DNA from 4 places in the Brevibacillus sp. FW306-2-1A-C05A genome. Region 4 is predicted to be linked to each of the others. Evidence: riboswitches for the same ligand, from Rfam matches in the RefSeq annotation. Region 4 holds a riboswitch; each other region holds the start of a gene.
What was found. Region 4 has a riboswitch for cobalamin ahead of cobO (cob(I)yrinic acid a,c-diamide adenosyltransferase). Riboswitches for the same ligand answer to the same signal wherever they lie in the genome.
Positions count from the first base shown of each region.

Region 1: it holds a riboswitch for cobalamin, as region 4 does, so the genes downstream of both, metE (5-methyltetrahydropteroyltriglutamate--homocysteine S-methyltransferase) here and cobO (cob(I)yrinic acid a,c-diamide adenosyltransferase) in region 4, are expected to answer to the same signal.
Region 2: it holds a riboswitch for cobalamin, as region 4 does, so the genes downstream of both, AC3WJN_RS24555 (energy-coupling factor ABC transporter permease) here and cobO (cob(I)yrinic acid a,c-diamide adenosyltransferase) in region 4, are expected to answer to the same signal.
Region 3: it holds a riboswitch for cobalamin, as region 4 does, so the genes downstream of both, AC3WJN_RS13075 (ABC transporter substrate-binding protein) here and cobO (cob(I)yrinic acid a,c-diamide adenosyltransferase) in region 4, are expected to answer to the same signal.

Region 1 is NZ_JBYSWV010000019.1:59,718-66,939, forward strand. Features, by position in the region: gene metE (5-methyltetrahydropteroyltriglutamate--homocysteine S-methyltransferase) at 1-1,651, opposite strand, end outside; cobalamin riboswitch at 1,796-1,995, opposite strand; gene brnQ (branched-chain amino acid transport system II carrier protein) at 2,144-3,496, opposite strand; gene nrdF (class 1b ribonucleoside-diphosphate reductase subunit beta) at 3,981-4,934, opposite strand; gene nrdE (class 1b ribonucleoside-diphosphate reductase subunit alpha) at 4,999-7,083, opposite strand; gene nrdI (class Ib ribonucleoside-diphosphate reductase assembly flavoprotein NrdI) at 7,070-7,222, opposite strand, start outside.
Region 2 is NZ_JBYSWV010000075.1:5,589-12,810, forward strand. Features, by position in the region: gene AC3WJN_RS24545 (GerAB/ArcD/ProY family transporter) at 1-871, opposite strand, end outside; gene AC3WJN_RS24550 (quinone-dependent dihydroorotate dehydrogenase) at 1,016-2,107, shown strand; cobalamin riboswitch at 2,262-2,458, shown strand; gene AC3WJN_RS24555 (energy-coupling factor ABC transporter permease) at 2,605-3,369, shown strand; gene AC3WJN_RS24560 (energy-coupling factor ABC transporter substrate-binding protein) at 3,366-3,650, shown strand; gene cbiQ (cobalt ECF transporter T component CbiQ) at 3,647-4,438, shown strand; gene AC3WJN_RS24570 (energy-coupling factor ABC transporter ATP-binding protein) at 4,443-5,294, shown strand; gene AC3WJN_RS24575 (hypothetical protein) at 5,591-5,752, shown strand; gene AC3WJN_RS24580 (hypothetical protein) at 5,852-5,986, opposite strand; gene AC3WJN_RS24585 (hypothetical protein) at 6,267-6,761, shown strand.
Region 3 is NZ_JBYSWV010000018.1:51,833-59,054, forward strand. Features, by position in the region: gene AC3WJN_RS13050 (hypothetical protein) at 1-238, opposite strand, end outside; gene AC3WJN_RS13055 (sigma-70 family RNA polymerase sigma factor) at 208-756, opposite strand; gene AC3WJN_RS13060 (methyltransferase domain-containing protein) at 815-1,825, opposite strand; gene AC3WJN_RS13065 (heme ABC transporter ATP-binding protein) at 1,822-2,628, opposite strand; gene AC3WJN_RS13070 (FecCD family ABC transporter permease) at 2,625-3,662, opposite strand; gene AC3WJN_RS13075 (ABC transporter substrate-binding protein) at 3,710-4,744, opposite strand; cobalamin riboswitch at 5,036-5,242, opposite strand; gene AC3WJN_RS13080 (M24 family metallopeptidase) at 5,258-6,349, opposite strand; gene AC3WJN_RS13085 (alpha/beta fold hydrolase) at 6,475-7,222, shown strand, end outside.
Region 4 is NZ_JBYSWV010000016.1:88,453-95,674, reverse strand. Features, by position in the region: partial or broken gene AC3WJN_RS12250 (hypothetical protein) at 1-471, shown strand, start outside; partial or broken gene AC3WJN_RS12245 (MFS transporter) at 489-1,251, opposite strand; gene AC3WJN_RS12240 (MarR family winged helix-turn-helix transcriptional regulator) at 1,268-1,687, opposite strand; cobalamin riboswitch at 1,883-2,102, shown strand; gene cobO (cob(I)yrinic acid a,c-diamide adenosyltransferase) at 2,386-2,925, shown strand; gene cobD (threonine-phosphate decarboxylase CobD) at 2,925-4,031, shown strand; gene cobU (bifunctional adenosylcobinamide kinase/adenosylcobinamide-phosphate guanylyltransferase) at 4,028-4,567, shown strand; gene cobS (adenosylcobinamide-GDP ribazoletransferase) at 4,564-5,304, shown strand; gene AC3WJN_RS12215 (histidine phosphatase family protein) at 5,301-5,924, shown strand; gene cbiB (adenosylcobinamide-phosphate synthase CbiB) at 5,921-6,880, shown strand; gene cobJ (precorrin-3B C(17)-methyltransferase) at 6,980-7,222, shown strand, end outside.

The DNA.
Region 1 (7,222 bases), on a different contig from region 4:
CTGGTTTATCCGTCAACGACTTGGCATATACGCTCTCCTTGACCGTCATCGGGGAGACGAACTGCACGTCGCCGTAAATGACCGGCGGTTTGACGCAACGGGAGCCGTACGACTGCACCCAGCCGTTTTTCGTGAAAACGAAGCCGTCGAGCTTTTCTCCGAAATATTCCACCATGTCTGTCCGCTCGAACTCGCCGTGCACCAGCACATCCAGGCCGATCTGTTCCTGAATGGCGATCCACTCGCGGATTTGCTCCTGAATGAACGCATCGTACTGTTCGACGGTCCAGTTTCCTTTTTTGAACTGCTGTCTGGCCTGGCGAACTTCTGTCGTCTGCGGGAAGCTGCCGATCGTCGTCGTTGGCAGCAGCGGAAGCTTCCACGTCGCCTGCTGAATCTCGCGACGCTCGTGGAACGGCACTGCCCGCTTCGCCGCTGTCGACGCCAGCGCTTTTCTCGCCTCCTGCACTTCCTGGCGGTTCCGTGCCGGAGATTGGGCCAAGCGCTGCAAGTCTTTCTCGTTCTGGGCGATTTCCTTCGAGATAACATACTTTCCATATTGGAAACCTTGGACTAATAAGCGCACTTCAGCCAATTTCTCATCGGCAAACGCCAATGCGACGCGCACTTCTTCCGGCAAATCGGTTTCGTCTTCGACGGTAACCGGAACGTGCAGCAGGCTGCTCGACGGCTGAACCCATACCCGCTCTGGGGCTACTACGGTGCACAACGTTTTGACCAACTCCCACTTTTCCTCCAGGGCCGAGCGCCAAATGTTGCGTCCGTCGATGACCCCGGCGCCGAGCACTTTGTCTTGCGGAAAACCGTGCGTCGTCAAGTTGGCCAGGTTCGCTGTTTTCCCGTGAACAAAATCAAGGCCCAAACCGTGGACAGGCAGTTCAATCAGCTCCTCGTACCAGTCCACCGCTTCAAAGTACGTCTGCACCATCAGCTTCAGGTGCGGCAGCGCCTGGCTGAACTGCTCGTACACGCGACGAATGAGCACTTTGTCTTGCCCGGTAAGATCGAGGACAAACGCAGGCTCGTCGATCTGCACCCACTCGACGCCGTGCAGTTCCAACTCGCGAAGGACGTCCACGTACAGCGGCACGATCTGATCGACGACGCGTTCAAATTCGTCTTTGGCATACCCTTTGGACAGCTTGACAAACGTGTACGGCCCGACGATGACAGGCTTGCCGGCGATCCCTAGCTGATCTCTCGCCTCCAGGTACGCTTGCAGCGGCCTGTTTTCCGTCAAGACAGGCGTGCGCTCGCCGAACTCGGGGACGATATAGTGGTAGTTCGTGTTGAACCACTTGGTCATTTCGCTGGCGACCGCGTCTTTGTTGCCGCGCGCCATCGCAAAATACGTAGCCAGCGGCACCGGACCGCCCGCATACGCGAACCGCTTCGGAATCAGGCCGAACATGACCGCCATGTCGAGCATGTGGTCGTAGAAAGTAAAGTCGTTGACCGGAATCCAGTCGATCCCCTTTTTTTGTTGTTTGACCAGGTGCTGCTTGCGAATTTGCTCCATTTGCGCAAGGAATGTCGTCTCGTCGAGTTTCCCCGCCCAAAAAGCTTCCAGTGCCTTTTTCCACTCGCGATCTTTGCCGATCCGCGGATATCCCAAGTTGCTGCTTTTCATTTGCTTCCTCTCCATCCTTTGCGATCATTTTTTCGATTTCGCCCAATAAAAAAGGCATCTCCAACGATCAGAAAGAACGTTAGAAATGCCAAATAAACACTGAGATCACAGCATCCTAACACCTCCCTATCTCCCGTAGGTTAAGCAGTGTTGTCGAAACAGGCAGGTCTCCTGACTTGAGGATCATGATCTGCACAACGCCTTCCCAGTCAGCTCGACCAGTGGCCAAAAGTTGTGCAAACTCCCCTCATACAGTGGCGGGACCGTGTCGGATTCTCACCGACTTCCCTTTTCATCCTTGCGCCGATATTCATCGCCAAGGAACCTGTCTCCACTCATATGAAATTGTCGGTATGAGTGCATGTGCCCCAAAAATGGGCGGGACACACCTTTCTTCATACAGTAACACGTAAACCAGTTTTTGTCATGCTAAACTATTTCCACTTTGCAAACTGATGTCAACGTTCAGGCTGCTTCCTCATAATGCCTGTCCTATTGCTTGGTCAGGCGAAGCTCACGCGCGCGCAGCGATGGTTTGCGCATCAAATAAACGAGGTAGCCGCCAACGCCCCCGATCAATGCAGGCAGCAGCCAGCCCAGGCCGATCGTGTACATCGGCAAGTAGCGGGAAAAGACGTCGTTGATCGCCGCAAGCTCGACCCCGGCAGCATTCAGCCCGTCAAACAGGCTGACGAGAAACGTACCGAACAAGCTGCCTTGATACACCTCTGGCCGACCGCCAAACCCTTGATGCAAAAACGTCAAAAAGATCAGCGAGATGGCGATTGGGTACATCGTCGTCAAAATCGGAACAGACACCTTGATGAGCGCAGTCAACCCGATATTGGCGACGAGCGTACTGAACACAGCCAAAATGACGGCAAACTTTTTATACGAAATGCGCGGAAACATCGCGTGGAAATACGACGAGCACGCCGTAATCAATCCGACGCTGGTCGTCAGGCACGCCGCAGTAATCATCAGGCCGAGCAGCAGGCCGCCGTAAGAACCGAAGTAATAATTCGACACTTTGGCCAAAATTTGCGCCCCGTTTTCCAAATGGCCGAGCTTTTCCACGCTGGAAGCGCCCATGTAGGCAAGCACCGAGTAGAAAAACGCCAGGAGCGCACCCGCAATCAGCGTTGCTTTGGCGCACGTCAGCAAAATTTGCTTTTTCGACGTAACCCCTTTTTCCTTGATCGCATTGACGATGATGATGCCGAATACAAACGCCCCGAGCGCGTCCAGCGTCAAATAGCCGTCCTGGAATCCTTTGAAAAACGCCTTGGACTGGTAATCGCCCACTGGCGCTTGCAGCTCGCCAATCGGATACACAATCGCCGTCAGGACGATGATGCCGATAAACGTCAGCTTCATCGGTGTCAAGACTTTTCCGACTACATTGATAATTTTTCCTGGATTGAGCGACAACAGGCAAGCGAGCGTGAAGAACAAGACGGTAAACACAATCAACGGCAAAGGCCCGGCCTGCTCGGACAAGAACGGCTTGATCCCGATCTCAAACGAAACATTCCCGGAGCGCGGAATCGCAAAAAACGGCCCGATCGCCAAATAGAGCAAAATCGTGAAAACAAGACCGAACAGCGGGTGCACACGGCTTGCGAGCGAACGCAAATCGTCTTTACCTGAATACACCAACGCTGTAATTGCCAAAAGTGGCAAGCCAACCCCTGTCACGAGAAAACCGGCGTTGGCTTCCCAGACGTTCGTTCCCGCCATCTGTCCCAGCATCGGTGGAAAAATCAGGTTGCCTGCTCCGAAAAACAGCGCAAACAGCATAAATCCGATGATGACGATAAACGAATATGAAACTTTTTGAAGCATGACAAAAACCTCCTGTGAGTAAGAACGAAGGGCCTTGTAAGGAACCCTCAGATTAGTGAAAAAATTCACGAAGTCTAGCGGCTCGTCCAGCCTCCAGCCAAACTGGATAACACTGGATTCATTGTCAGATAAATCAGTCCTCCAGACGCATGACTCGATGATTCTGCGACTCTCGTCACTGCCGCATTGCTGTTCCAGCCTAAGCCCAACTCGGCTCGACCGGGTGGCAATCAAAAGAGCCGACACATCATTTATTTATAACATAAATATGAATGAAAAGGTATTTTAAAATGAAGAATTCTTTTATTCCTTTCTATAAAAGATTCTTGATCGAGAAAATCTCACAGGAAGGAATGTGGGCAACTCATCCGCTACTTCGCGCGCGCCTGTGCATGCGCGCCGCTCGCCCCTTTTCGCGTAACGGGCACGACAAAAAGGCTGCCGTCTGTAGACAGCAACCCTTTTAAACGATCGTTTAACTTTTTTACTCAAAGCGAAAATCGTCATCCGTCAGCGGCTCGACGTTGAGCGTGCGGACGTAGCCATTGCCTTTTTTCGAGAAGAAATCATGCTGCTTCGTGTGCGTGCGAATCCCGTTCAAGACGATCGGGTTGACTTCCTCCTCGGGGAAAAACGGCTCCAGCCCCAGATTCATCAACGCTTTGTTCGCGTTGTATCGCACGTAGGCCAACACCTCGTCCGCCAGGCCAATCTCTGTGTACAAGGAGACAGTGTACTCCTCTTCGTTTTGGTGCAGCTCGTGCAATAGCGCGTACAGCTCCTCTTTGACCGTCGCCTGCTCCACGACGCTGAGCCGCTGGTACACTTCCTGCGCGAGCACGCCGACGTACAGGCCGTGAATGCTCTCGTCCCGGACGATCAGGTCGATGATTTCGCCGCTGCTCGTCATCTTGCCCTGCCCGGCCAAAAAGAGCGGGTAGAAAAAGCCGCTGTAAAACAGGTAGCTTTCCAAAAAGACGGAGGCGACCATCGCCATGTACAAATCTTTTGGCGTCTCGATCTCCTGGTAGCGCTTTGCGATCAGCGCCGCTTTCTTTTGCAGATGCGGACTCTGCTCCACCCAGGCAAAAATTTCGTCAATTTCCTCCGTGGCCGCGAGCGTCGTGAAAATGCTGCTGTACGATTTGGCGTGGATTTGCTCCATCATGCCCATGAAAGCCAGGACGGCTTTGCGCTGCAGCCCGTCCACATGCTCCATGATTTTCGGCATCCCGACGCCGCCTTGCACGGTGTCGAGCAAAGTCAGTCCGCCGAGCACTTTTTTGTACGTGTCCCGTTCCGAAGCGCTGAGCTCCATCCAGGACATTTTGTCATCCGAGAGCGGAATCTCGTCATCGGTCCAGAACTGCATGATGTTCTGGTTCCAAAACGTCATCGTAAAATCGTCGTCTGGCCTGTTCCAATTGACAGCTTTCATTAGGGCGTTCCTCTTCTCTGAAAAAACTTTGTTCCATGCCGGATGGTTCCTCACAGTAAACGGCTTAAACGGCACAGCTAATGCACTCTTCTACCGTCAAATGCTTGGTGCGCGTGTAGTAGAGCGACTTCAAGCCTTTTTTCGCGGCGTAAATATAGTAGCGCGCCAGCTCTCTGGTCGAGATGTTGCTGTTGACGTGCAGCACGGTGGAAATGCCTTGGTCCACATGCTCCTGGATTTCGGCGATCAGATCGATCACTTTGAACTGGTCGATCACATAGGCAGATTTGTAGTAAAAATAGTTTTCCTGCGACAAATACGGCATCGGGTAGTAGGTCGTCGAGTTCGCGTACGTTCTCGTTTCGATGTGCTCGACAACCGGCATCACGCTCGACGTCGCATTCTGAATGTAGGAAATGCTCTGCGTCGGCGCAATCGCCAGACGGTACGCGTGATACAGTCCGTTCTTCTGCACCTTTTGCTTGAGCGCGGCCCAATCCTCCGGCGTCGGAATGTGCATGCCTGCGAACAGTTGCTTGCCTTTTTCCGTGCGCGGACGGTAGTCGTTTGCGAGGTATTTGTCAAAATACGTGCCTTTGGCGTACTCCGACTGCTCGAAGCCCATGAAGGTTTCCCCTTTGGCCATGGCGATCTCCATGCTCATTTCCAGCGAGTAGAAGTTCATCATCATGAAGAACGTGCGGGCGAAGTCTTTTGCTTCCTCGCTCTCGTAGGCGATCTTGTTTTTCGCCAGGTAGCCGTTCAGGTTCATCGCACCCAGCCCGACGGAATGCAGCTCGCGGTTGGCCTTTTGCACGCCTGGCGCATTTTCCACGCGGGTCACATCGCTCACGGCGGTGATCGCCTCGATGCCCTCGCGCACGGATTCGCGCACTTTTTTGTGCTCCATCACGTTGACGATGTTCAAGGAAGCGAGATTGCAGCTAATGTCGCGGCGGATGATGTCCGGCTCGCCGTAGTTGGTAATCGTGGACGTCTCCTGGAGCTGGAAAATTTCCGTGCACAGGTTGGACATTTTCACGGAGCCGATGTCCTTCAGCGCGTGATTTTTGTTCGCGTTCGTCTTGTTCATGATGTACGGGTAGCCCGACTCCATCTGGATCATCGCGATCTTGGTGAGCATTTCGCGGGCGCTCATGACTACCTTTTTCTTGACGCGCTCGTTTGCCACCAGCTCGTCGTACATCTCGTCGAGATCCAGATCATCCAGATGGGCGCCGTACTCCTTGTAGACGGAGTAAGGAGCGAACACTGTCAACGGCTTGTTTTCCTCTGCCAGCTTGTAAAACACATTCGGCACGATCAGGCCGATCGACAGCGTCTTGATCCGCGACTTTTCATCGGCATTGATCTTTTTGCAATCGAGAAACTCGTTGATATCCCAGCCGAAGATGTTGTAGTAGGCTGCCCCGGAGCCTTTGCGCTGCCCCATCTGATCGGCGTAGGAAAACGCGTCCTCCAGCAGCTTGAGTACAGGCATGACGCCCTTGGCTGCGCCCTCGACGCCTTTGATCGGCTCTCCGCGCCCGCGCAGCTTGGACAGGTTGACGGCCACGCCGCCGCCGATTTTCGAAAGCTGCATGCAAGTGCCGAGAACGTAGTTGATCGAGTTCAAGGAGTCGTCCATTTCCAGCAGGAAGCAGGAGACCATTTCGCCGCGGCGGCTTTTCCCTGCATTGAGGAACGTCGGCGTCGCCGGCTGGAGTCGCTGGTCCATCATCGACACGGTCAGCCGCTTCGCCAGTTCGAAGTCTCCGCGCCCGAGCGAGAGCGCCACAATCGCCACCCGATCCGGGTACTGCTCCAAATACATCGATTTGTCGTCTGTTTTCAGGGCGTAGTCTTTGTAAAACTTGGAGATAGCCATGTACGAAGCGAATTGAAAACCAGCGTCATGCGCCAGGCGGAACACTTCATCGACCTGTTCAACCGTGTAGCTTTCATACACATTTTCATAAAAGTCATTTTCGATCAAATAGTCCATGCGCTCTTTCACGCTGTTGAAGGTCATCGTCTTCGCCTGTACTTCTTCCATGAAGACCGCGACTGCCTCTCTGTCCTTTTCCAGTTGGTAAAATCCGTCGCTTCCTCGCTGCATCAGTTGGTTGTTCAATTCAATGTGTCGCAATTGCTGCCACCCCACTCGTAAATTGTTCCACGTCACGGCCGGTACCGGACAGTTCGAATTTGGAAATGACCGGAACGCCATATTGGCTGGCGATCGTGTCTGCGCTTTTGGCAAAGCTGGCTCCCCAGTTGCGGTTGCC
Region 2 (7,222 bases), on a different contig from region 4:
CCCCGAGCAGCAGCAGGCAAAGCGTAATGCGGATAAACGAGCCGGACAGCCATTGAAAGATGGAAAAAAACTCCATGTTTTCGATGTCTTTTCCGATCGTCAAAAGCCGCCATTGTTCAAAGGCAGGAAAGCGCTGGCGCATCGACTCCACAGGCCCGAACTCGGCGATGGCTCCCGTCAGCGGGCTGAGCGTCAGGACCAAGGTAATGGCAATCATGACGATGTAGTGGATGAGCCGCAGCGGTTTGCGCACGTGATGCTGCAGCAACAGCAGCAGGAACAGCTCGGTAAAGCCACCCCCGACAAAAACCATGGCGTGCACGGTAGGGGCAATTCCGTTCTGGAACAGCGGCAAGAGCTGGGAGTAGTCTTTTTTCGGTACGTTGCCGAATGCGACGAACATGCCAAGCAAGGAGACAATGGGCAGCAATATGCCCGAAGTAATGCCGACTGAGGCAATGCCGCCGTAGGATGCGAGAACGCACAAGATCATCAGGGCAAGCGCAGTCACCCACTCGGGCGTCTGCGGCAAATAGTTGACGGTTGTCCACGTTTGGGTATCAACCAGATTGACGAGTGCCATCATGTACAGGCAGAGCATGATGGGGATGAGCAGCAGGAAGCGGACGGCTTTTCCGGACCGGAGCAAGAGCCAGTGGGACAACGACTGCTGTCCGATGCGGCTGTTGATGAAATAGAGCGCGTACGCCCAAACACAAAAGGGGATCATGCCAAAGATGACACTCAGCCAGGCATCGCGCCCGGCTTTGCTGAGCAGCAGGGGGATAAGGGTGACATGATTGGTGATTCCGATCGACAGCATCATCACCATGATCGCTTGGCCAATCCCGATTTTTCCGTCTGCTTTCATGAACCAACGTCCCCCCGACTTGGTGGTTTTGTTATGGTTTGTTTGCCCGGCTGGAAATATGTATCGCGTATAAAGGTTAGCCCACGATAAATAAAGTGTGGTATTCTACAATGAGGTAAAAATGGAGTAAGGAGTGCAGCCGGGATGTATAAGCTCATTAGAAAATATCTGTTCCAGATGGATACGGAAGAGATTCATGAAAGAACGGTTGGTGCCCTGAAGCTGGTGGAAGATTCTGCTCCGGGAAAAAGCTTGCTGCGAATGATGTTTCAGGTGAAGGACGAGCGTCTTGCCACAAAGCTGTGGGGAATGACGTTTCCCAATCCGGTAGGGCTCGCCGCCGGTTTTGACAAAAATGCCGAAGTGTATCATGCACTGGGTGCGCTCGGGTTCGGGTTCGTGGAAGTCGGGACATTGACCCCGCAAGGACAGCCGGGCAATCCGCGGCCGCGCCTGTTTCGCCTGCCTGAGCACGAGGCGATCATCAACCGGATGGGCTTCAACAACCACGGTGCTTATTTGGCTTCGCAGCATCTGGTCGATTACGCGTATTCCGATGTTCCGATCGGGATCAACATTGGCAAAAACAAAGTCACTCCCAATGAGGAAGCGGCTTCTGACTATATCAAATGCCTGGACATGCTCTATTCGTACGGCCATTATTTCGTCATTAATATCAGCTCTCCGAATACGCCCAATCTTCGCGATTTGCAGGAAACCGAGAGCATGCGGCTGCTGGTGCGGGCGGTGCGCGAAAAAGCGGCGGAAATGGAAGTGCGCGGCATTCAGAAAAAGCCGATTCTGCTCAAAGTAGCCCCCGACATGTCCGACGAGCACATGCGCGATGTCGTGCAAGGAGCGGTGGAAGAGGGCATTTCCGGCATTATTGCCACCAATACGACCTTGTCGCGTGAAGCCGTTCAAGGGCATCACTATGCCGAGGAAGCGGGAGGACTGAGCGGAAAACCGCTGACAGAGCGTTCGACTGCCTGGGTAAAAGAAATTTACCAGGAAGTGGGCGACAAGGTGCCGATCATTGGCGTAGGGGGCATTTTCACGGGGGAAGATGCGTACGCGAAAATCCGGGCGGGCGCAAGTCTCGTGCAAGTGTACACCGGAATGATTTATCAAGGCCCGGGCATCTCCAAGCAAATCAACAAAAAGCTTTTGCAACTGTTGAAGCGCGACGGCTTTTCCCACATCAGCGAAGCGGTCGGCGTGGACGCCAGGTCGTAAGCATAAAAAAGAAGCGGATGCAACAAAGACCGATGACTCCCGGAATGGCGGGGCATCGGTTTTTTTACGCAGTTATACGCCGCTGATTATATTCTTCCGCTTTTTCCCTTGATTCTGTATAATAATGTGGGACAAGCAAGAACTATCTAACAATTGCATATCGTCGGCGATAGGTGCCTTTATGTGCAAGCCGCATAAAGGGTAACAGGGAATCGGGTGAAAGTCCCGAGCGGTCCCGCCACTGTAATCAGGGAGTTCTCTTTGAGATAGAGCCACTCATATTCATATGGGGAAGGACAAAGAGCGCGATGAGCTGAAAGCCAGGAGACCTACCTACTTGCCACACCCAGGAATACCTTCGCGGAAAGGAGCGGTGAATACGAAGCAATAGGACTGTGCCAACGGTCTGTTGTTTTTGTGCGCATACCTCGTCTGCTAGCGGATGAGGTTTTTTTGTTGGTGAAAAAAGAAAGAACAGCAAAGGAGGAGGAAATGTCTTGAATCGATCCCGTTTCGTTTCGACCTGTCTGTTGATTGCAGGCTTTGTCCTTTATTTTCTCGTAAATGAACCGCAGACGTCCCACGCGATGCACATCATGGAAGGATATTTGCCGCTGGGCTGGGCGCTGTTTTGGTGGGTAGTATTTATTCCATTTTTTATTCTCGGCATTCGTTCCTTGAACAAAATCGTCAAGGAGCATCCGCAAATGAAGCTGCTGATCGGCGTATCCGGCGCGTTTGCCTTTGTGTTGTCCGCGCTGAAAATTCCTTCGGTGACGGGCAGCAGCTCGCACCCGACGGGAACCGGGCTTGGCGCGATCATGTTTGGCCCGTGGGTCATGTCCGTGCTCGGCAGCCTGGTGCTGCTGTTCCAGGCGCTGCTTTTGGCGCATGGAGGGCTGACGACGCTTGGAGCCAATGCGGTGTCCATGGCAGTAGTAGGGCCGATGGTAGCTTACGGCGTCTATCGCCTGATCGTGCGCGGAAACGGCGGACAGCGTTTGGCCGTATTCGCTGCTGCTGCGCTCGCAGACTTGGCTACTTATGTCGTGGCCTCCGTGCAGTTGGCTTTGGCTTTCCCGGCTGAATCCGGCGGCGTTATGGCATCGTTCGCGAAATTCGCAGGAATTTTTGCCATCACCCAGGTTCCGTTGGCGATCAGCGAAGGGCTTTTGACCGTGCTCGTCTGGAACTGGCTGCAGTCTTACAATGCAAAAGAGCTGGCGCAACTTCGCCTGCTGAAACGGGAGGAATCGCTGTGAAAAAAGGGATGAACTGGCTGCTGCTCCTGGGCGTAGTCTTGCTGGCGGTTGTGCCGTTGCTGTTGGTGCAGGATTCGGAGTTCGGGGGAGCAGATGGAGCGGCTGAGGAAGCGATCAAGGAAATCGCCCCTGCTTACGAGCCGTGGTTCGAGCCGCTGCTTGAACCGCCAGGCGGCGAGACAGAGAGCTTGCTGTTCGCGGTGCAAGCGGCGCTCGGGGCGGGCGTTGTCGGCTATGCCGTGGGATTGTACAAGGGCCGGCTGGATAAGCATAAAAAATGAATTGGCAGCAGCTTGATTCGCTTTCCTATCAAAACCGGCTGCGATTTTTGCCGCCTGAGCACAAGCTCCTGTTTGCGGGCGTGCTGATTTTGCTCGTTTTGACGGGACATGAATGGTTGCAGATGGCGATTTGTCTATGGATGGGAGTATGGGTAATGGTGTATGCCCGTATTCCCGTCCGTTTCTATTTCGGATTTTTCATCCTGTCCCTGTCGTTTTTTGTCCTGGGGCTTCCGGCGCTGTTGCTGGAAGCAGTAAGAGCGGATGCAGGGGCGGGCGTCCAGGCAGTTGCGGCGTGGAAGATCGGGCCGTATCTGGTCTACGTTCCGGCAAGCGCGCTCGACAAGGTGTGGCTGCTTTTTTGGCGGACGATGGCCAGCCTCGCCTGCTTTGCTTTTGTCTTGTTTACCGTGCCGTTTGCCGAGATTTTGCAAGTGCTGCGCAAGCTGAAACTTCCGGTCATCGTGACGGATTTGCTCATGATTATGTACCGTTTTATTTTCGTGCTGCTTGGCGTCTCTCATCAACTGTGGATTGCCCAGCGCGCGCGCGGAGGCCATCGCGGGTTCCGGGCGATGCTGCGGGATGCGAGCGGACTGGCCGCGCAGTTGTTCGTCAGGTCCATGCGCAAGTACGATGCGCTGTACAAAGGGATGGCAGCGAGAGGCTTCGGGGAAAGCCTGCAGGTGCTTTCCTTGCACACTCATTCTCGCTCCGGCCGATATGAAGCAGAGTCAATCGCAGGCTGTATTTTGCTGATTTTGCTGGAGTGGTGGACAGGAGGGTAATGCTTTGACATCATGGCTGTTGGAATTTGTTGATTTGCACTACGCCTATCCAGGCGGCCGTGGCCCTGTCCTGAAAGGGTTGTCCCTGGGCATTCCGGAGGGGAAAAAATGCGCCTTGCTCGGGCGAAACGGCTGCGGCAAGTCCACCTTGTTTTTGCACGGGAACGGCATCATCCAGCCGCAGCAAGGGCAAGTGCTGTGGCGAGGAACGCCCCTCAGCTACAAACGCGCTGCCTTGCAAGAGATGACGCAAAAAGTCGGGCTGGTCTTTCAGGACCCGGAGCATCAGTTGATCGCCAGCACGGTCGCCGAGGATATTTCCTACGGGCTGTGCAACCGGAACTTGCCCGCCGACGTAATCCGCGAGAAAGTGCGGGCTGTCCTGGACGCGTTTGGCATGACAGAGCTGGCGGACGTTCCGATTCACCACCTCAGCCTGGGACAAAAGCGGCGTCTCGCCCTTGCCGGGGTCATGGTGCTTGCGCCGGAGCTGCTGCTGTTGGATGAGCCTACGGCCTACCTCGACCGTTACCAGACCAAAAATTTGCTGCGCGAGCTGGATGCCATTCACCAAAACGGCACGACCGTGCTGATGGCGACCCACGATATGGACATCGCTTTCGAATGGGCGGAGTGGATTTGCGTCATGGATGAAGGCCGGCTGATTTTTGCCGGAGAGCCCCAGGAGGCGCTGGCGCGAAGAGAAATGCTGGAAAGCCTGCATTTGGGCATGCCGCTGATCGCCGAGCTGTGGGAAGCGTTGCCGCCTGAATGGAGGCGGGAGGCGGGCGAACGGATTCCGTGTTCGCTGGAGGAATTAAAAACACGGCTGGCCGGACAGGTGATGGTCCGATAGATAAGGTACAGGCAAGCGGTCGTCTCGGCGGCCGCTTTTTTGCGTGCCAAACGTCGCGCGGTTTTGGGCATAAGGAAGGGGGGCGGCTGCTGAGCCTGTGGTCGGTTTGACGTTTTGGATGACCGCTTTTGCTTGGCGCTGTCTCATTCTCTTCAATGGGGCTTTTCCTGCCTGCCGGATAACGGGGATTGCGCTGATTGGTGGCGAACGCCGTGTATGGGTGGTTTCCGAGCGCCGTGCATGGCCGCTGTTTTTTTGGGGCATCTTAACCTCAAAATTCCTCTGGAGGTATCGCGATGGAACACGATTCCTTGAGCTCAGGGCTTGCTGGCGTGGAGCAAAAAGAATTCCCCGGCAAAGTCAAAGACCAGCTCATGTTCAATGTCCTGGAAAAAGAAATGACCAACGAAGAACAGGAAAAAAAGGCGAAAGACGAGTATTTGACAGGAAAGTCGTAGCCCGCGCCAAAAGCCCTTCTCGGCCTGCACAAGACGAGAAGGGCTTTTCCTTTTTTCTGTAGCGAAAGGTGCGTATGTAAACACGCTTGTTTTGCATGCTTACTTGTCCTTCTTTTCTGCTTTTTCCTGCCGGTCTTTCAGGATTGATAAAAAGGCCAAAAAATCGCCCAACAGAACCAGCACGGCAGCCATCAACGCCAGATCTTCCGCAGAAAAACCATTGTTCTGCTTCATTTTCCAGCCTCATTTCCGTAGGGATATCCGCCCTTTTTATCTTATGCGCAGCCGTCTGGGACCGTCACGCTTACTGCTTGTCCTGTCGTTTTACTCCCCGTTATCCTGTTGACTTACTAACCGCTTATTCTGTTCGTTTGCTGACGGGGCCGCATTTGCCTGTACGGAGACAGGCTCCCGAGCGGGTCGTTGAGAAAGTCGGCGAATTTTGTAGGGATATGTCTTTTTCTAGCGAATAAAAGAGAAGGGACCTACTTAAAACGGGAGAAGTGGTGAGATTGTGATTTCAGCTTTGAACAAGACGCTCTGTGTGCAACAGCTTGTCGAGAAGTTAAGGGATAAAGAGCTCGTTCATGTTTCGAGCTTTGATTTGAAAGAAACCAACAAAGCCTTGTATGAATACGTCCATCGGCTAAGCAGCTCGATCGCGATCATTCCCACCACGATTGATTCTGTCATTACGGGGGTCATCCGCTTTCAGGAGGGCTATTTCATTACGCTCGGCATGCTGATCTGGAAGGACGCCACGCAAAAAGGGCCGTTCAAGGAAGGGACGTTTCTGTTTTACAAGCACGACGCAAGTGACGCTCTTGATGATTGCATTCATATTACGAACTCGATTGAAAACCACAACCTGATGGAAAGCCTGTTTTTCGCCTGCTGCGAGAGCAAGGGCGATGATATGGTGTTGAACTATTCGCACATCGAGCACGCTATTAAATACGGCGAGACGTATCGGGATTTGATGGAGAAGTGGAAAAAAGGGTTTGCCTGAAGCGTGGGAGCATTTCCATTATTTAGATGTGAAAGCCAGCCGCCATTCCGACGATATGAATAATGTCATCTAGTATAAGTTCAATTGGGGATAGGCGCGCGACTAAACGAGCAGCATGGTCGGCGCCGTTTTTTTATGTGGCGGAGATGTGGGGGGAGCGGCTATGTCGAAACGTTTGGCGGCCCCGATCCGTAGCCGTGACGATTTCTTAATCGGGAAGCGGCTCTAATCTTTTGCCTGCGTCAATCCATAAGTAAGTTTGTAGCAGCATGCATGGAAGGTATAGTTTGTTTCAATAAATTTTAATGTTTGAGTACCAAACAAAATTCAAAACCCCGATGATAAGCTGGAGGCAAAAAGAAGTAGCGGCGACGTATAAGGCGACTCGCCCGACGCTTTTGAATTGCTGGTTTTGATTAAACATGGAAACGATCCAGACAATCAACCCGACGGGGCAAAAA
Region 3 (7,222 bases), on a different contig from region 4:
GCGGTTGGGGATGGGCGGCATGCTCGGCTGGCTGTGGCAGCGGCAAAGCCGTCCAGATGAGAAAGCCTAGGACGAGGACAGTCGCTGGCATGGCGAGCCTTTTCCAGCCGCTCCTTCTCGCTTCCCGGCTTATCCGCGTTCTTACCTGATCCTTCATCGCTTCGGTAAAGCGGACGTCGCGAAAAGCGGTTTGATCGGCCCTGTCCTTCAAATCTGCGAGCCATCTGTTCTCGTCCATTCCCACTCACTCCCTTCCGCCAGACTCTGCTTCAGCCGTTGTCTCGCCCTGTGCAACCGGGTTCTGACTGTTCCCTCTGACACTGCGAGCACAGAGGCGACCTCGCTGATCGTCAAATCGGCATAGTAGTGCAGGACGATGACCTGGCGATACAGCGGAGGAAGCTGCAGCACTTCCGTCACAAGCTGATCCCGCTCTGCCTGGTCGAGCACGAGATGCTCCGTGGACAGCTCGCCGTCTTGCCTGATCCACGAGCAAGGCAGGATATTCCGAAACGACCAGGAGCGCAAATGGCCTTTGCATTCGTTGACCGCAATCCGGTACAGCCACGTATGAACCGTGCTCTCCCCGCGAAACCGGGGCAGATGCCGATACACTTTGACAAACACTTCTTGAGTTATATCTTCAGCCAGACTGTGATCCTTGACCAGAAAAGTGACCAGCCGAAGGACCCGCGTCCCGTACTCTTGCATGATCTGTTCGAATGCAGCGTCTGCCGTAGGCTGCAACGTATCCAAGGGCGCGACCTCCTTCACGCAAATCCTTTACTGGTTAGATGCAGCCGCGTAGATTTTGTTACAGGGAAGGGGCGGAATTTTTTTTGGCAATGATCGTCCAGCGCGTCGCCGCCCCCGGAGCGCCCGGTGGTTCCGCAAACGGATAGCCGCCGTGCTGCCAGCGATCCGGCTCGTACTCTTCCGTTTGCTCTGGCGGCTGGCTGTGGTGGCAAACGACGTTTTCCCTGCTTTGCACGACGTTGTAGCCCGAAGATTCCAGGAGCAACTCCAGCTCTCCCGGCAACAGCAATGCCAGCTCGCGCTCCACTCGGTAGCGCGGCTGCTCCATCTGCTCCAAAAACGTCTCATAGGTCAGCGTATAGCGGAACTTTTGCTCGGCAATGAGCGTTTCTCCCTCGACTTTTTGGTACACCATCCGGTCCGGAAAAACAAACTTGCGCTGCATGAGCGACCATTTGCGGTTCACAGGCGGCAGGAGCAAGTCAATCGCCACTGTTCCGCCTTCTGTCAAATGCCGGGCAACGACCGAAAGCAACTGCCGCTGTTCCTCTCTACAGGTCGCCTGCTGAAAAATGCCTTCGGGCAGCAGCACATGGGTAAAGCGGGAAGCAAGCTGCAACTCCTGTACATTTTGCTCGATCAGCTCAAGCAGTTCCTCGTTGTCCTTGAGCATGCGCCGCTTCTTTTTCGTCGCGATTTCCAGCATGTCAGGGCTATGGTCCACGCCGCAGACGGACAAGCCGCAGCACGCCAGCTCAATGGCAATGCGCCCTGTGCCTACGCCAAGCTCGAGCACGGACACCGGGGCTTGCTCTGCTTCTTGCAGCAGCCAGTCGCGGTAAAAAGCGATGCCCGCTTTTCCGGCAAACTGGTCGTAATAGGTGGCTTCCAATCCCGCGAATTTGGCTTCCGGGAGGCGCACATGCCGCCCTTCCCCTTGCATCCCACAGGTCGTACAGACCGAGCCTGCCAAATGCAAAAAAGGCACCCCTGGTGGGACGCCGTTTTTTGTATCGCCTAGCCATTCGTCGTAGCAGAACTTGCATACTTGGCAACTGTACACACTCATAATGCTTTGACCTCCTGTCGCGATTGCTGGACGCGGACCGCTTCCGAAAAGAAATAAACGTGTTTTTTCCCCGTGATCGGATGGGTGACCACCTCTGTCTCTACCCCGAAAACGTCGCGAATCAACCCGGGTTCAAACACTTCCTCCGGCGTGCCGGAAGCAACCAGCTCCCCGTCGCGAATGACGTACAGCCGATCGCAGTACATGGCGGCGATATTCAGATCATGCAGCGAGGAAAACACGGTAATCCCGAGCGTCTTGACCAGATCCATCACCTGTAGCTGGTACCGGACGTCCAGATGGTTGGTCGGCTCGTCCAATACGAGAAACTCGGCTTGCTGGACCAGCGCTCTTGCAATCAGCACGCGCTGCTTTTCTCCGCCAGACAAGGAAAAAAAACTGCGCGAGGCGTACGCCTGCATGCCGACCCGCTCCAGCGCCTCTTCACAGATGCGGCTGTCCGCCGGGGTATCGGTTTGAAACAGCCTTTTATGGGGTGAGCGCCCCATCATGACGATTTCCATGACGGTAAAGTCAAACTCGATCGACGACTCCTGGCGCACGACCGCCATGCGCTGCGCATTTTGCCGGGCGGTAAGCTCGTACACGTCAGCCCCGTCCAGGGAAATGAATCCGCTGCGCGGCTCGAGCGCCCGATAAATGCTTTTGAGCAGGGTGGACTTTCCGCTGCCATTCGGCCCGATCAGCCCCACAAATTCGCCGGAGCGAACCGTCAGGCTAACGTCGCGCAAAATCGTTTTTTTCTCCAACTCGACCGAAATGTTCTCCACATGCAGATTCATCGCCCGCTACCTCCGAAAGAATATGAGCTGCGCATCATCAACCAAATAAAGAACGGACCGCCGCACAGCGCCGTGATAATCCCGATCGGCAGCTCTTCCGGCGCAAACGCAAGCCGGGCGATCACGTCCGCCCAGATCAGGAAAATGGCCCCGAACAAGGCGCTGACAGGCAGGACGCGACGATGGTCCGAGCCGACGATGACGCGAACGATATGCGGCATCATCAAGCCGACAAAGCCGATAGACCCGCTGATCGAGACGATGACGCCCGTCAAAAGCGCGGTAATGACCAGCAGCAGCTTGCGAAATTGCACCGTATTGACGCCCAGCGTCCCCGCCGCTTCTTCGCCCATCAGCATCGCATTGAGCGAACGGTATTGTGTCAACAGGACAATCAGACAGATGACGACGATCAGCGTCGGTATGGTCAAATACTCCCACTTCCCTCCGGCCAGACTGCCGCTCATCCAGAACAGGACAGAGCGGATGCCGTGCTCGTTGGGCGCGGAAAAAATAATCAGGCTGGTGATCGCAGACAGGATGGCGGAAATCGCGATGCCGGCCATGAGCAGACGCACCGTCGAGTTTTGCCCGCCGATGCGGGACAAGGTAAAAATAAGCAGGATCGAGACGAGCGATCCGGTGAAAGCACCGAAAGAAAGCGCGAATTGTCCGTACATGCTGAATGCTCCGAACAAAATGACCAGCGTCGCTCCGGCCGATGCGCCCGAGGAGACTCCCAATATGTACGGATCTGCGAGGGAGTTGCGAACCAGAGACTGGATCGCCACCCCCACAACAGACAGGCCGGCCCCGACGACAGCCCCCAGCAGGACGCGGGGAAACCGAATGTCCCAGATAATGGTCTGTTCTCCTTTTGACCAATCCACTTCCACCCATTGATTGACCAGCGGGAGATTCGCCAAGGCAATTTTCCATACCGTCGCTGGTTTGATTTCCACCGAGCCGAGTGTCACCGCAAACGTAATCGAGACGACAAGCCCGATCAGCAGGGCAACGATGATGAAGGGCATCTTGATCTTGTGCAGGGCCGTTCCCTCCTTGTCTAAGCAGCCGTTTCTTATTTGAATGTATCCGGGTGCAGACCTTCCGCGAGAATTTTCAGCGCGATCGGTGCGCGTACCCCTTCGGACGCTGCGGACAATGGCAGCACGACCAGACGTTTGTTCTGGATCGCTGGCACGTCAGCCAGTTCCTTTTTGGACAACAGGAAGTTTTGTTTTTGCTCGATCGTCTTGTCGCCGTAGTCGACCACGACGATGACGTCTGGCTTGCGGTTCACGACTTCTTCCCAGCTTACGGTCGCCCAGCCTTTTTGAATGTCGTCGAACACGTTTTTGCCGCCTGCCGCTTTAATCAGAGAAGTCATGTAGTTGTTGGCAGCGGTCAGCGGCTGGTCTTCTCCGCTGTCGTACACGAACACGTTCAGCGGCTTGTCCACCGTGCCGATTTTGCTCACGGTTTGCTCGATTTCCGCTTTCATTTTGCCAATCAGTTCGTTCGCCTTATCTTCTACGCGGAAAATGCGGCCGATGTTTTGGATATCCGCGAACACGTCGTCAATGGTCGGGCCTGGCTTGTTCGAAGACTCTTGCAGGTACGATTTGATTCCCGCCTTTTCCAAGTCCTCCATCGAGCCTACGCCTTTGTCGCCAAATGCGCTTTTCCAGCCTGCGTAGACGAAGTCAGGGTTTGCGGCCAAAAGCACTTCTTTGGTCGGATACTTGTCAGACAGGACTGGTACCTTGTCGTAGTCGGCTTTCAGCTCAGGCAAAATGTGATCGTCCAGGTACGCGGTTCCGACCATTTTGTCAGCCAACCCCAGCGCGAGCATGACTTCGGTTACGTGCTGGTTCATTGTCACAGCGCGTTTTGGCGCTTCCGGGTACGTCATCTCGATCCCGTTGGTCACAATCGTGACGGGCTTGTTGTCAGCAGCAGGCTGGGCCGTTTGCTCCGAGCCAGCATTCGCCACCGTGGATTCGGTCGTAGCAGGTGCTGCCGAGCTGCATGCGGACAAAAGCAGCATAATCGCTGCCAGCGCTGCCATCCAGAAACCGTGGAAGGCTTTTTTTCTCTTACGGATTGAACTCATCTGGTAACCCCTCTTCTTTTGTTGTTGGCATGATGAAAATGAAGTGTTATGTAAATCGTAATGATTACGAATTACACCTTTACTATACAGAGAGCCTGTTTGTTTGGCAACACAGGAAATGCATCACCCCTTTCACAGCCTCGACCGCCACGGCGATGTTCATAGAAAAAAGCACCCCCCCAGTTTCCAATCGGGAGGTGCTTGACATACGTAGACATGCCTATAGATTCGGCGTTGCCAATGACGCCTGTTCCTAGTCTGCTTCCACATCTGTCCCATCCTCGTGGGTCGATTGTAAATCATCTCATGGCAGGTCTCCTGGCTTACGAATCATCATCCCCAGCGCCCTTCCCATTTTTCGTCGCGCGAAAAACAGTGGCTTTTTTGCTGGACACTCCTCGTTACAGTGGCGGGACCGCGCCGGATTTTCACCGGACTTCCCTATTAAGCTGGCGGAACCAAACGATTCCGGGCAGCACCATCAGATTCATATAAAATTGTGAGTTTGAAGCCTTATCCGATCACCGTCAGTTTTTTCGGGAACTTGCTCAACACTTCTACGCCTGTTTCGGTTACGAGCACATCGTCCTCGATGCGCACGCCGCCTGCTCCCGGCAAGTACACCCCTGGTTCAATGGTGAACACCATGCCTGGGCGCAGCGTTTCCTGATTTTGCCCATGCACGGACGGATATTCGTGCACATCCATGCCGAGGCCGTGCCCCAGACGGTGAATGAAGTAATCGCCGTAGCCTTTTGCGGCAATGACGTCGCGAGCGGTCTGGTCGAGATGGGCAAACGTCACCCCTGGACGAACTTCGGCAATCGCCGCCTCGTTCGCTGCCAGCACCGTTTCGTAAATATCGCGCAGTTGCTCGCTGATCTGGCCGACAGCAAACGTACGGGTAATATCGGAAACGTAGCCGTCCGCTGCTACCCCGATGTCAAACAGGAGCAAATCGCCTTCCTGCACTTTGCGCGAACCAGGCGTTCCGTGCGGCAATGCCGATTTTTCCCCCGCCAAAACCATCGTGGAAAAAGACGGGCCGTCCGCTCCCAGACGCTTCATCTGGTATTCCAGCTCCGCGACGATTTCCATTTCGGTCTGGCCGATTTTGAATGTTTTCAACGTCCCGCCGAGTGTATCTTCAATCAGTTGGACAGCCTTTTGCAAACGAGCCACTTCGTCTGCCGATTTAATCAGGCGCATTTCGCGCAGCGGCTCTTCCACATCCGCGTAGCTCTCTGCACAGATGACTTGTCCCAGCGCCTCGTAACGCTCTACGGTCATGTGGCTTTTTTCGATGCCCAGCTTCTTCAGGTTCGCTGGCAACACTTGCTTGAGAAGCTCGTAAGGATTCTCAATATCCGTATGCGTGTGAATCGTCTGAACAGTCGAAGCCGCTGCTGCCGCTTCGCGGTCAAGGGCGGGAACGATCAGGGATGGCTCGCCCTGGGCTGGAATAATCAGACCCATAAAGCGTTCATGCGGATCGGTAAAAAAGCCGGTCAAATAGTAAACGTGCTTGGGAGAGGTGATGACTACCGCGTCGAGCTCTTGTTTGGTCAAAAATTCGTGCAGTTTCGAAATGCGCTCCAAATACACCTGCGTCACCTTCGCTTTCGACAAGATTCTTCCTCGAGAATACCATTTCCCTGTCCAAAAAAGAAGAGCGGAACGGAAAATTCTCTCTTGAAACGGACACCATATGCTAGGGGTGAATAACCAACATGGAACCAACCATCGTACAACTGGACAGCCACCGCATCGCCTGCCACCTGTCAGGGCGCGGCACGCCACTCGTGTGCATTCACGCCCCGTGCATCGGCTCTGTCAACTTCGACTATCAAGAGCCGCTTGCGGATGTTTGCCAACTCGTCGTGCCAGACCTCCCGGGGCATGGCGACAGCTCCCCGCTGGCTGGACCTACGACCATGCGCGAGCTTGCCAGCGTGATTCACGGGCTTTGCCAGTCGCTCGGACTTGAGCGTCCGTTGCTTTTGGGGTACTCGCAGGGGGCTTCGCTCGTCCTCGAATACTGCCTCCGCTTTCCCGAAAACGTGCGCGGCGCCATCCTCGTCAGCGCCTTTTCCGAAGTAACCGACTTTTCGTTGCACAGCCGTTTTCTGCTCGCCCAATCGCTGTCCTGCCTGCACGCCGCTCCGCTGATTGCCAGGTCGATCGCCGCCTCTCATCTCGACGATCCGCTTGCTCGCTCCCGCTGGATTGAGCATGGCAGCCAAACAGATGCAGCGAGCCTCCGCCACCTGTACGCCGCCGGGCACCGCTACAATTGCACGGATCAGTTGAGCCAGCTCAAGCTGCCGATGCTGCTCGTCTATGGCGCAGACGATGCGAACATGTTGCCGTATGCCAGGCTACTGGAAAAAAAGCTTCCGCAAGCGGAACTGGTGATGGTGCCGTCGGTCAAGCACCAGGTCGTCACGCGCGCCGCAGCAACGTTCAACCAACTATGCC
Region 4 (7,222 bases):
CCGTACACCGCAAGGTGGAAGGCTTGCGGCTTTAGCCGTGGGAGTCTCAACAGTCAGCCCTATTGCGATTTGCCCGAATGTTATGCGGGCTGGATGATACGCAAGGCTCCACAGTCGGGGGAAATTTTTGAACCGCAGACGGTGCAGGACAAGATCGACCTCGCTTCACGCTCTACGATCTGCATCCCGGTCATTCTCGATCTGGCGGAGCGAAAAGTGATCTGGACGGACATCGCGCTGCGCTCCCACCCCCGGTTTGTCAATAACGTAGAGGCGAACGGAGGCGGCGTGGAGTGGATGGGAAGGGCGCTCACCTCGCTGGTGAAGCCCACTCTCTATGAGCTGTTCACGCTTCATGCGCAAGCGAGAGGCACGCTGACTGACCGGGCGGATGAGGCGGACACGGTTTTCTCCATGGACGAGGGAATCACTCCGTTTGACCTGGAAATCATCATGGCGGACTTTTTGTAAGCTCGCTGGTTTCGTTAGGCAAAGGGAATGAGGTGCGTGTCCATTAAGCCGGTAGTGGTGAATCCGCAGATGAAAAATGGCAAAATCAGAAACCAGAAAGCTTTGGTTGGAAATATCCGCCTGACCGGTTGCCGGCTGGAAGGATGTATTTGTTGTCTTTCATCTGCAATCTGTGGCGACCTCCTATCGGTTGCAACCCCTTTTCGGCAGGATGATTCTTCAGAAGAAACATCATGACGGGAAATACCACGATCAGTAAAAAGAGACCCAATACCGCAACAGCCATTTTCCAGTCAAACCACTGTATGAAAAACAGTGAGGCTGGCACAACTACCATTTGGCCTACGCTAAAGCCAGCCTCTATTACTCCGAATGCGAGTCCACGCCTTTTATTGAACCAATTTGTGACCATAATGGTTGCGGCTACATTGGAGGCACCTCCAACACCAATGGAAGCGAAGACACCATAGAGAATAAACAATTGCCAGAGGGAAGTTACCCATTGCGTGAAAAAATGCTCAGACCAACCAGAAGTGTGCTGCCTAAGAGAATGGACCTGGCACCAAAGCGGTCAATCAACCTGCCTGCTATTGGTTGGGATATGCCATAAATGACAAAACTCAATGTGGAGATGAGAGAAATGGTACCTCGATCCGCGGCAAAGCCATTCTCCCAAGGTTCAATAAATGCTCCGAAAGAAAGTCTTGCTCCTTGCACAGCCAACAATGCGAAAAAGGTGACAAATAAAATGATCCACGCGTAATGCACTTTGCTCTTCACAGGCTCAACGCACTCCTTATGAGTTTAATCCCAATCTGGTCAGCATGTTTTTGAATAATTTCGCTTCTTCTTCACTGAATATGGACATCGCTTCTTGATTCACTTCGTCACTGATCTGATTCAGAGGTTGTTCCAATTCCTTGCCTCGCGGAGTCAGAAAAATCAAGTTCGTCCGGCTATCATTGGGATCGGAACGACGCTCGATGAGCCCCATATTTTGCAGTCGATCGAGCACCCCCGTGATGGTTGCTCCATCCAAGCGAAGCCGACTACCCAATTCCACACCTTTTTGGCCATCTTTTTCCCATAGCGCATGTAATAGAACAAACTGCACGGGAGTAATCCCGTACGGCGATAATTTGGCCTTTTCCATTTGCCAGATTTTTTGATACGCCTTCCCGAGAAGAAACCCATAGCAATCCTCAATCCGATCCATATGTACCTCCAAATATTTTATTGGAAATCGATGTAAGAATAAGATAACACGCACACAAAAGATTTGTGTACAAATAATTAGTTCACAAAACAAAGATCAATGCCCAGTATGTTCCTATCCGCAGCTTTTGCTTGAATCCCCGGTAGCATTTGCTATTATTAAAGCAAGTGCTTGTCATAGAAAAGAACGACATTTGAATATGGTAGAAAAACAGGTCCTTGTTTTTCGCAAGCGATAGTTTGCGAATGCGAGGTTAAAAGGGAAGTTTGGTGAAAAGCCAACGCGGTCCCGCCACTGTAAAAGAGGAGCTCTTCTTCTTGGCAACGGCGCCATCCACTGCACGCCAGCGTGCGGGAAGGAGGAAGAAGAGCGAAGATCCTTGAGCCAGGAGACCTGCCTGTTTTGATGTCCACTGATTTCCTTCGGGTCAAAGGATGAGGTGAGGATTGTTGCAGTCGGCTATCCGCGCTTTGTTTTCCTTGGAGGTTTGGGGAAACAAGGCGTTTTTTTGTACGCGGAAAGCGAAACAGGAAGCAAATCGGCAAACTCTTCACTTTTTCAGTCAGGTAAATAACGAGGCTATGGAAAACATTTGAAATAGGCAACGGAGCCTAAACTGCATTTTTGGAGCGCTGTGCCTCCGAAAATTATTAGGGATGGGCAACGGGGCCTACAGTTTATTTTGGGGGTGAGCGTACTTGAGCAACAAGCGGGGCCTGTTTTTGGTCTACACCGGAGACGGCAAAGGAAAGACAACAGCCGCGGTGGGGCTGGCTGTGCGCGCGACTGGACGAGGCAAAAAGGTCATCATGATCCAGTTCATCAAGTCGCCGGAGCGCACGTACGGAGAGAAAATCATCTTCGACAAGCTGGGCATCGAAATCGTGCAAAAAGGCGTAGGCTTCACCTGGACGAAGACGCCGGAGGAGCATCGCGCGGCGCTGCAGGAAGCGTGGGCGTTCGCCCGGGAAAAGCTCGCTTCGGGCGAGTACGATGTCGTCATTCTCGACGAGCTGAACAATGCGCTGGCGATCGACCGTTTTCCGATTGCGGACGTGCTGCCGCTCGCGGACGTTTTGGAAGCGATTCAAAACAGGCCGAGCCATGTGCATCTGGTCGTGACGGGGCGGAGCGCCAAGCAGGAAATCATCGACATGGCCGATCTCGTGACAGAGATGAAGCCGATCAAGCATTACTACGATGAAGGAATACCAGCGGTGCTGGGGGTAGAGTTTTGATGAACGTACTGGAAGCGTACGGCCACGGCGGAGATTTGCTGACGGCAGCGGACCGCTTTGGGATGGAGCCGGGCCAATTCCTTGATTTCAGTGCCAATATTAACCCGCTGGGCATGCCGGACAGCGTGCGCGAGATGCTTTTGGCCTCGCTGTCTGCCGTGCTGCGTTACCCGGACCCTGGGCATCGCCAGTTTCGCCGGGCGTTGGCGCAGCGGTTGCAGTTGCCAAAGGAATGGCTTTTGCCTGCGAACGGAGCGGCAGAAGCGATGGCGCTCGCGATTCTCGGGCTGCAGCCGCAAACAGTCGGCGTGATTTATCCTTGCTTTTCGGAATATGCAGAGCTTTCCGAGCAGTTTGGCGCAACCGTCATCGGCTGCTACGGAAAAGAAGAGAACGGCTACAAGGCCGACAGCGCCGAGCTGTACCGTCTGTTCGAACAGGCTGATCTGGTGTTTGTCGGCTCGCCGAACAATCCGACTGGCATCTTGTATGAGCCACAGGAGCTGTTGCAGATGGCGGACTGGACGGCCCAGACCGATACGTGGCTGGTCGTGGACGAGGCGTTTCTCGATTTTGTGGAAGAAAGCCGCCAGTTTACGCTGGCAAGTCGGCTGGAGCGCTTTCCCCGCGTCATTTTGCTGCGGTCGATGACGAAAATGTACGCGATCCCCGGCTTGCGTCTCGGATACGCGATCGCCCAGCCTGACGCGATTGCGAAAATGCGCGCGAAGCAGGTGAGCTGGAGCGTGAATGCGCTTGCGCTTTTGGCGGGGGAGCTGTGCTTGCAAGAGCATGAGTACGAGCGGCGGACACGCAGCCTGGTCGCCAGGGAGCGCGCTGGCCTGGTCGCGTTTATTCGCGGGGAGCTGGGCTGGAAGGTCTGGCCGGGGGAGGCGAACTTTTTGCTGCTTCGCTCGCCGGAGGGCTTGCCAGCCGCACAACTGCAAGAGCGGCTCGGCAAAAAAGGCGTGCTGATTCGCAGTTGCGCCATGTATCCCGGATTGACGGCGCATGACGTGCGCATCGCCGTTCGCGGGCCAGAAGACAATGCGCGCTTGATCGCGGCCTTGCGCGAGGTACACAGCGAAGGGAGCGGGGAGCGATGAGTCTTGTGCTGGTGACAGGCGGCGTGCGCTCGGGAAAAAGCCGCTTTGCGGAAGAACTGGCGCAACAGGCCGGAGAGCGCGTCCTGTACGTGGCGACGGGTCAGGCGTGGGACGAGGAAATGCGGCAGCGGATCGAGCGGCACAAGGAGCGGCGGCCGAAGCAGTGGGGCAGCGTGGAGGTCGGCGAGCGGCTGTGCGACTACGAGCCTGCTAGCACACCTTACGACGTCGTGCTGATCGATTGCCTGTCGACGTGGGTGAGCAATCGGCTGATGAGCGTCGAGGAAGCAGAGTGGCGAAGCGAGGCGCACACAGAGGCGCTGCTTGCGGAGGCAGAGGCGTGGCTTGGGCTTGTCCGGCGCTCCCCGCAAAAAGTGATTGCGGTCACAAGCGAGGTCGGGCTGGGCGGTGTCGCCATGAATCGGCTCGGCCGCTGGTTCGCAGACGCGCTGGGCGACGTCAACCAGCGGGCTGCGCGTCAGGCAGAGAAGGTCTACGCGGTCATGGCCGGAATCCCGTGGAGGATCAAAGGATGAATGCATTTTGGCACGCGATCGCCTTTTTCACCCGGATTCCGGTTCCGTGGCTGCGCCCGTCCGACGAGGCGTGGAAAAAAAGCGTCAACTGGTATCCGGCAGTCGGGCTGGTCATAGGTATTTTGCTATGGGGAGTCCACCAGACGGGGCTTGTGCTCTTTAGCCCGTGGCTGTCCGCCGTGCTGACGCTCGCTGTCTGGGTGTACATCACAGGCGGACTGCATCTGGACGGCTGGATGGATTTGGCGGACGGACTGGGAAGCAGCCGGCCAAAAGAGCAAGTGCTCGCGATCATGAAAGATAGCCGCGTGGGCGCGATGGGGGTTTTAGCCGCGATCTTGCTACTTTTACTCAAGGCAGGGGCCGTCGCGGAGCTTGCGCATCCTGGCTGGGGTGTGCGCCTCGTATTCGTTCCTGCCATAGCGCGGACACATGTGCTGCTGTCGATTCGGCTGTGGCCGTATTTATCGCAGGAAAAAGGGATCGGCAAAGGCATCAGTGCAGGGCTGTCGCCTGTCGCCATCGCCGCCGGATACATCGTTCTCGCCGCGGCTGGCTGGTTCGCCGGAGGTTTGCAGGTCGTCGCGGCAATGGTCGTCTCGCTTTTGTTCGTGCTGTTGTTTTCCCGCTCGGTCGCCCGCAAGCTCGGCGGCCTGAACGGAGACTGCTACGGAGCAGCTATCGAGAGCGGCGAGGCGGTCATGCTGCTCGTACTGGTCGGGAGCTGGTGGACATGAAGTTGATCTGGATACGGCACGGGGAGACAGACAGCAATCGGGAGCGCAAATATCTCGGGCATAGCGACATTCCATTGAACGAAAAGGGGGAGCAGCAGGCGCGCGAGCTGGCGCGGCAATTGTCGCAGCAACTAAAACGGCCTGTCGCGCTGTACGCAAGCGATTTGCTCCGCTGCACGCAAACGGCCCGGCCGCTGGCAGACGAGTGGGGGCTGCCGATCATTTCCGTCCCGGCTTTGCGCGAGCTGTCGTTTGGCGACTGGGAGCTTTTGACCTACGAGGAGCTGATGCGCTCGGATGCCGAGCGGGCTGTCCGCTGGTACGACGACCCGTATCGCTGCAGTCCGCCGAATGGCGAGAGCTTGCAGGAACTGGGGCACCGGGTGGACGGCTGGCTGCGCAAGCTTTTGGAGCAGCGGCAAGCGGCTGCGGACGAGACTACGGTTTGCGTCGCGCACGGGGGAGTGATTCGCTGGTTTCAGGCGGTTTGGCTGGAAAACGACCCTAAGCGATATTGGCACGTAGATGGCGTAGGGCACGGAGAGGCCCTGCTGGCGCAATGGGACGGGCGACGCTGGCGAAGACTACGGCTGGAAGGTTTAAAGAGAGGGACAACATGACAGAAGTATGGATATTGTGCGCGGCATACGTGATTGACCGGGTGGTCGGCGACCCGCGCAGCCTGCCGCATCCGGTGGTCATGATCGGCTGGTGGATTACGCGGCTGGAACGGGTAATTCGCGCGGCAGTCAAGCGGGAATCGCAACTGAAGCTGGCTGGCGTCCTGCTCCCGCTGTTGATCGTCACAGGCAGCTACGCGGTCGTCTGGCTGCTGTTATGGGGAGCGGCGTTCATTCATCCGCTGCTCTCGTGGGTGTTGAGCGCGTGGCTCATCTCCACGACGATTGCCACAAAAGGACTCGCGGACGCGGGACTGGAGATCGCCCGCCACCTGCTCGCCGGGGACATGGCAGCGGCGAGGCGCTCTCTGTCGATGGTGGTCGGCCGCGATACGGATCAACTGGACGAACCGGAGATTTGCCGGGGGGCCGTGGAGACGGTGGCGGAAAACATCGTCGATGCGATCGTTTCCCCGCTGATCTATGCCGCGATTGGCGGCGCGCCGCTGGCGATGGCGTACCGGGCAGCCAACACGCTGGACTCGATGGTCGGCTACAAAAACGAAATGTACAAAAATCTCGGCTGGGCGTCCGCCCGCTTCGACGACGCGATGAACTACATACCCGCCCGGCTGACGGCATTGCTGTTGGTAATCGCAAGCGGGCTGCAGCGGCTGGATTGGCGACAGTGCTGGGCGATGATTCGCCGGGACGCGCATCTGCACCCGAGCCCGAACAGCGGGCTGCCGGAAGCGGGAGTGGCTGGCGCGCTGGGCGTGCAACTTGGCGGGCTCAACTACTACCAGGGAGTGCCTTCCAACCGGGCGCGGCTCGGGGATGCGCATCGGCCGTTGGCTGCGGCGGATATTATGGCGACGATTCGGCTGATGTATCTCACCTCCTTGCTGTGCCTGCTCGTGTGCCTGGCGATTGCGGCTGCCATTGCTTTTATATAGGGCGGCACTTGAAACGAAGCGTAAGACAACGGAAGAAATGAGAACGAACGAGATAACGGCTGCCTGCGACACGCAGGCAATGGAAAGGGGAGGGGCCGTATGAGCGGCAAGTTGTTTGTGATCGGGTTTGGCCCAGGAAGTTTTGAGCATATCACCAAGCGGGCGCGGGAGGCACTGCAAGAGTCGGACGTCATTATCGGCTATTCGACTTACGTGGATTTGATCCGCGGACTTTTGACCAACCAGGAGATCGTCAGCACCGGGATGACGGAGGAAGTGACGCGTGCGCGCGAGGCGGTGCGTCAGGCCGAGGAAGAAGGCAAAAAAGTAGCGGTCATCTCC